Regions from separate parts of the Alteromonas sp. Mac1 genome, predicted to be linked through region 2. Evidence: predicted binding sites of a transcription regulator. Region 2 holds the regulator's gene; the other holds the start of a gene.
The links. The regulator FliA, encoded in region 2, starts transcription of late flagellar genes. The targets are predictions, from matches to a motif close to CTAAAGNTNNNNNNNNNNNNGCCGATA.
Positions count from the first base shown of each region.

Region 1: the regulator FliA is predicted to act here: its motif matches at 1,901-1,927, upstream of AV939_RS16785 (DUF5610 domain-containing protein).

Region 1 is NZ_CP013932.1:3,962,617-3,966,041, reverse strand. It holds gene fabR (HTH-type transcriptional repressor FabR) at 20-640, shown strand; gene trmA (tRNA (uridine(54)-C5)-methyltransferase TrmA) at 705-1,799, opposite strand; gene AV939_RS16785 (DUF5610 domain-containing protein) at 1,957-3,234, shown strand; gene AV939_RS16780 (RNA recognition motif domain-containing protein) at 3,272-3,425, opposite strand, start outside.
Region 2 is NZ_CP013932.1:2,325,109-2,328,533, reverse strand. It holds gene flhF (flagellar biosynthesis protein FlhF) at 1-590, shown strand, start outside; gene AV939_RS09915 (MinD/ParA family protein) at 587-1,453, shown strand; gene AV939_RS09910 (RNA polymerase sigma factor FliA) at 1,450-2,181, shown strand; gene cheY (chemotaxis response regulator CheY) at 2,218-2,601, shown strand; gene AV939_RS09900 (protein phosphatase CheZ) at 2,636-3,400, shown strand; gene AV939_RS09895 (chemotaxis protein CheA) at 3,413-3,425, shown strand, end outside.

The DNA of each region.
Region 1 (3,425 bases), 1.6 Mb from region 2:
CTAACAAACTGGTATTATTGTGACTCGTCAGGAACAAAAGCTTAAAACCCGCCAAAATATCATTCATGCGGCATTCCTATTACTGGATGAAAACCGCAGTTTGTCTGCTATTAGCTTACGTGAAGTAGCACGAGAAGCTGGCATTGCACCAACGTCTTTCTACCGACACTTTAAAGACATGGATGAATTAGGATTAACACTGGTGGATGAAGCTGGGTTAGCCCTTCGTCAATTAATGCGCCAAGCTCGCCGTCGAATTGCTTCAGGTGGCGGGGTAATCCACACGTCAGTTGAAACCTTCATGGAGTTCATTTCTGCAAACAAAAATGTATTTCGATTATTGTTGCGGGAACATACAGGCACATCAGCTGCATACCGAATGGCGGTCTTTCGCGAAATTCAGCATTTTATTGAAGAGCTAACCGATTACATCATCGAGCAGCAAAGCGTAGAGTACAACATTGCGCAGCTCCAAGCGGATGCTATGGTTAGGTTGGTATTTAGTGCAGGGGCAGAAGCACTAGAAGCTGATACTAAGTTGAAGATGGAAATTGGCGAAAGGGTTAAAGCCCAATTACGTTTCGTGCAATTGGGCGCAATGTCGAAGCTTTCATCAGAGATATCTTCCGACGCATCTTAAGCTTTAAAGCCTAAGTGTGCTGCCGATTTATTGACAATATGCGACATTCACAATATACAGAGCATTACTTTTTGGTGAGTAACACACCTGCTTCTATATGGTGGGTGAAAGGGAATTGATCGAACAGCGCCGCATTTGCTACTTCGTGAGTTTCACAAAGCAGGCCTAAGTTTTCAGCTAAGGTTTCAGGGTTACAAGAAATATAGATAATATTATCGTACCCTTGAATCATCTTTAATGAATCTACGTCTAACCCTGCCCGAGGAGGGTCGACCAATACAGTAGTAAAATTGTATTCAGTTAAGTTGATACCTTCTAAACGAGAGAAGCTTCTTTCCCCGTTCATTGCTTCAGTAAACTCTTCAGCCGATAGTCTCACAATTTTCACGTTATCTAAGTGGTTTGCCGCAATATTATATTGCGCTGCTTGTACCGAGGGCTTTGCTATTTCGGTTCCTATCACGTTGTCAAAATGAACTGCCAATGGCATTGAGAAGTTCCCTGCACCACAATACATTTCGAGTAAATCGCCGGTTAGGGGAGCAGAGCATTCAAGTGACCACTCAATCATGCTGCAATTCACTTCTGCATTAGGTTGAGTAAAGCTATTTTCGATATGTTTGAATTCAAATTCACGGCCATTAATAGGTAGACGTTCTATAATAAAATCGTTACCCACAATGCGTTTTTGCTTTCTAGCCCGCCCAATAATACTTACCGCGGTAAATTGCGTAGCTAAAAAGGTGCGAAGTAGTTCAGCTTGCGCTTCCCATTCATCATCAAGTGGCTTGTGATAAAGAAGGCTAATAACCAGTTCGCCGGATAGCCCAGTTAAATAATCAATTTGGAAAAGTTTTTTGCGCAGCAGTTCATTTGGCTTTAAATATTCTATTAACTGCTGCATTGCATTGTTGATGGTTTCACTTGCTGGTGGAAATGTATCTACGCGGTATTTCTCTTTAGAACCCTGATCGAACATGATGTGATAAAGATCGTCACCGTCATGCCATACGCGAAATTCAGCTCGCATGCGGTAGTTTTCAGGTTTAGACGGATACACCGACAGGGTAGGGGCGTTAAACGGCGCAAGGAGAGTACCTAACCGATCCACTTTCTCATCGAGTTGAGCTTGATAGTCTTTTGCAGTGGTGGTTGTCATGTGGTTCTCCGAACATCATTTAAATAAGGCTGCGAATTGTAGTGCCTTATATTATATGTGCAACGGATAAAACTCACAGAAGCAAAAATTTAGTATTAAAATTAAACAATACGTGATTGGTGCCGATAACTTGATTGAGGATAGTGAGGATCAAATTATGAACGTGAGTCAAATTAAGGCTTTCATGGGCGACCAGAAAGTGGATGAAAAGGCATCGGTTCACCCGAATGAAGCTATAAAGAAGCAGCTTCAACAGGAAGGCTTACAACAAGCTGCCGAGTTTACCAAGCAGCATTCAGCGACGGTCACCGTGAATAGCACGCAAACCAGTATTGGCTTAAAGGTCTTCAGTGGTAGCTTAAGTCAGAATGTGGTTGTTGATGGCAAGCGCCCGAATGAAAGCAAACAGTCAGGTGACGGCGAAGAAAATAAAAGTTTATTCGATTTCGAGAAAGTCGCACGTAATGTACTTGGGTTCGTGACCGGTGTCATTCAAGGTGCGGCTGATGGAGGTGCGGATGACGATACCCTGAAAGGGTTGTTTGGTCAGGCCCGTGAAGGGGTAAGTCGTGGATTCGCTATGGCTGAAAAGGATCTCGCTGGCTTTATGAATGATGAGATTGAAGAAGGTGTTACGCGTAGTCGCGAAATGATAGACGGCGGCATCAATGATCTGGAACAGAATATCTTCAATCCTAATCCAGTGAGTGTGAGCGAGCTTAACGCGGTATCTGCATCTGATGCTAAATCAGGTAGTTTGCTTATTCGAACCAAAGATGGGGATGAAGTAAACCTTAGCTTTGAAAGTATCAGACAATTTAGCGCTGCGAGTCAGGCTTCGCTGTATATACCCGCAAATGACGATACTGAAGAATCTAGTTCGAATACAGGTTCAGTTGTGGCGCAGCAGTCATCTCAATATGAATACTTTGAACGAAGTGGCATTAGCTTTTCGTTAAAGGGTGAAATAGACGAAGATGAAATGACAGCTATTGCAAACCTTGTGGGTGAAGCACAAGATTTAGCTGATACCTTCTATAGCGGCGATATGGATAAGGCGTTCGAACAAGCATTGAATTTAGGTTTCGATGATAAAGAGTTAGTTGGGTATGCGTTGCAGTTAAACCGTACTACACAAACCGAAATGGTAAAGGCTTATGAGAACGTTAAGCATTATAGTGAAGAAGGTGAAGCGGAAAACCAATACGGTAATGTTGTAAGCCCAATAGCACAGTATCTAGAAAAGATGATGTCTACATTTGGAAATGCTGAGAATACATTAGGCTCTGGCGATGATTACAACACATTGCTTGCAGGTATTATTAGTGAAATGAAAGATGTACAAATACCAGATTTAGTATCGGCTATAAATCGCTTCCATACGTTTAACCAAAACTTATTGAACGCGATGCCACAGCAAGTGGCTTCAGAATAAAGTAAAAAAAACCTGGGTCATGCCCAGGTTTTTTAATTTATGCTTGTTCTACTTTATCTTTAGCTGGCCTAACTTTTAATGTTCGCTCTTGGAACACTGAGTCGTTAGTCTTCGCTATTACTGGGTCAAGGTCGCTCGTTATCACTTCAATAAAGCCATAACCTTTTCGCTTGCCAGTTTTTCTATCCTTC
Region 2 (3,425 bases):
TGGCTGCCCGCTACGCACAGAAATACGGTGCTGACTCCGTTGCCATGATTACGATAGATACTTACCGTATTGCAGCGTTTGAGCAATTAGCCACATATGGAAAAATTATTGGTTGCACGGTCCGTAAAGCACAAAGTAGTGAAGAATTATCAGATTTATTGTTTCAATTACGCCATAAGAGACTAGTGTTAATTGATACGGCAGGCTTTAGTCAGCGAGATAGTCGATTAATTAAACAGATAAATCAATTTGATAACGGCCAAATGCAGCCAGTGAAAAAATACCTAGTAGCGCAAGCGAATACCCAATATGCTGCGTTGCAACGTATTATAGATGCGTACGAAGGGGTGGAACTTAGCGGTTGTATCTTTACAAAGCTTGATGAGTGCTACTCTCTAGGCGAAGTGCTTAGCGCTGCGGTGGAGTACCAGTTACCTGTCAGTTATGTAACAGATGGACAGAAAGTTCCTGAAGACATTAAGATTGCAGAAGCAAAATCTTTAGTATCTGCTGCTGCAAAGCTTTATAAAAAGTACGGTTTGAATCATACTACTAGTAACAATGTGGTTAAAACAGCACGAGCAGTATGATTGATGATCAAGCGAGTAGCTTACGAAAAATGAAGCAATCACGATTAATCAAAGTTATCGCCGTCACCGGAGGTAAAGGTGGCGTTGGTAAGACAAATATTACGCTAAACACAGCTATTGCTATGGCAAAGCAGGGAAAGCGAGTAATGGTATTGGATGCAGACTTAGGTCTGGCCAATGTGGATGTAATGCTAGGATTGCGCGTAGAGAAAAACCTCTCACACGTTTTATCTGGTGAGTGTACCTTGGACGATGTACTCGTTACGGGCCCTCACGGTATAAAAATAGCACCAGCCACATCGGGTTCTCAATCAATGGCAGAGCTATCACCAACGCAGCATGCAGGGCTCATTAGAGCTTTTAGCGAATTGCGCTCGCCCATTGATGTGCTTATTGTAGATACCGCAGCGGGTATTTCCGATATGGTGCTAAGTTTCTCCAAAGCCTCTCAAGATATTATGGTGGTAGTGTGCGATGAGCCCACTTCACTCACTGATGCCTACGCGCTAATTAAAATTCTTAACCGAGAGCACGGTGTCTTTCGCTTCAAAGTGGTCGCCAACATGGTCCGCGATGTTAGAGAAGGTCAGGAGCTTTTCAGCAAATTATCTAAAGTAACAGGGCGATTCTTGGATGTTGCGCTAGAATTGGTTGCAACAGTTCCTTTTGACGAGAACATACGCAAAGCAGTACGTAAACAAACGTCAATTGTAGATGCTTACCCGAGTTCTCCGGCAGCAGTGGCGATTAGCCAGCTAGCAACCAAAGCAGCATCATGGCCTATTCCTGCGCAACCAGGTGGCCATTTAGAATTTTTTATTGAACAACTAGTAGCAGATAAAGCAGTAGGAAGTCAGCGTTGAATAGCAAAGCAGCCGCTTATCAACAGCAAACGGACAAGTCACAATTAGTTGAGCGTCACGCTTCGCTGGTGAAGCGAATAGCACACCACTTAATGGCGAGATTACCAGCCAGTGTTCTTGTCGATGATTTAATCCAGTCAGGTATGATTGGACTGCTAGAAGCTGCACGAAATTTTGACGGTTCCAAAGGTGCAAGTTTCGAAACCTTTGCAGGTATTCGTATTCGCGGCGCCATGCTTGATGAAATAAGAAAAGGTGATTGGACACCTCGTTCTGTTCATAAAAATGGAAGGGCAATCACCGAAGCTATCTCTCAAGTTGAAGGTGAAACAGGCCGAGACGCGCGAGATGTTGATATTGCAGCTAAAATGAATGTCAGCATGCAAGATTATCATCAAATGCTTAACGAAGTGAATGCTGGAAAATTGGTGGGTATTGAAGACCTAGGTGTTTCTGAAGATGTTATTTCTACAGAAAAAAACCGAGGCAGCGATGCACCGTTAGAAGATTTGATGCAAGGGGCTTTCCAAAAAGCGCTAGCACATGCTATTACTACATTACCCGAACGGGAAGCGATTGTACTTTCTTTATACTATGATGAAGAACTGAACCTTAGAGAAATTGGTGAAGTTCTTGATGTTAGTGAATCGCGAGTGAGTCAAATTCATAGTCAGGCCATGTTAAAACTCAAATCACGAATGAAATCGTGGCAAGTTGACGAAGAATAGAAATTAATAACAATTAACCCCTCATTGGAGGCTATTTTGGATAAAAGTATGAAAATTCTCGTGGTTGACGATTTTTCTACCATGAGACGTATCATAAAGAACCTGTTAAAAGATTTGGGTTTTGCCAATATCCAGGAAGCGGACGACGGTAACACCGCGCTGCCTATGCTACAACAAGGTGATTTTGACTTTGTTGTAACAGATTGGAATATGCCAGGTATGCAAGGTATCGACTTATTACGCGCTATACGTGCCGACGATAAGTTGAAACACCTACCGGTTCTTATGGTGACAGCAGAAGCGAAGAAAGAACAAATCGTTGCCGCAGCGCAAGCTGGTGTGAACGGTTATGTTGTTAAACCTTTCACTGCCGCTACGTTGAAAGAGAAATTAGACAAAATCTTCGAACGTTTAGGTTGATCCAGACGCTCACCAGAGAAATGAGGTTTACTGGATGTCGACAAATGAAAGTGTCTCTATAACGCTCGAAGAAGCCAAAAAATTGGTAGCGTATCTTGAAGAGGGCGATAACGCATCTGCGAACGCCGTCTTAGAAGCCGTTTCGATGAAAGAGTCCATTGAGCTCTTTGCTGAAGTTGGTAAATTAACGCGTCAACTTCATGATTCGTTAAATAACTTCCAAATCGATGAACGTATTAAAAATTTAACCGTTGATGACATTCCTGATGCGCAAACGCGACTGATGTACGTTATCGAAGAGACGGAAAAAGCGGCCAATACCACCATGGATGCTGTTGAAGAGTGCATGCCAATTGCGGAAGTGCTTTCCACGCGCATCGAAAAAATTATGCCGGAGTGGAAAAAACTGATGAATCGTCAACTTGAGTTGGGTGAATTCAAAGTTTTATGCGCAGATTTAGACGAATTGCTAGAAGACGGATCGAAACAATCGTCTAAGCTTACATCATTGCTTACCGAAGTGTTAATGGCACAAGGTTATCAAGATCTTACCGGTCAAGTTATTCGCAGAGTGATTGAACTCGTAAAAGAAGTGGAAGATAGCTTAGTTAATATGCTGACGATGTTCGGTGAACCCGAACAGTCAGAGCAAGACAAGCCATCGGAAGCGAAAGTCGAAAAAGTTAACAAGATTGATGGTGTCGAAGCCGAAGGTCCAATTATTGATGCAGACCAACGCGATGATGTGGTATCTGGCCAAGATGACGTAGATGATCTTTTGTCTAGCTTAGGTTTTTAGGGGAGCGGGCGCATGGCGTTTGATG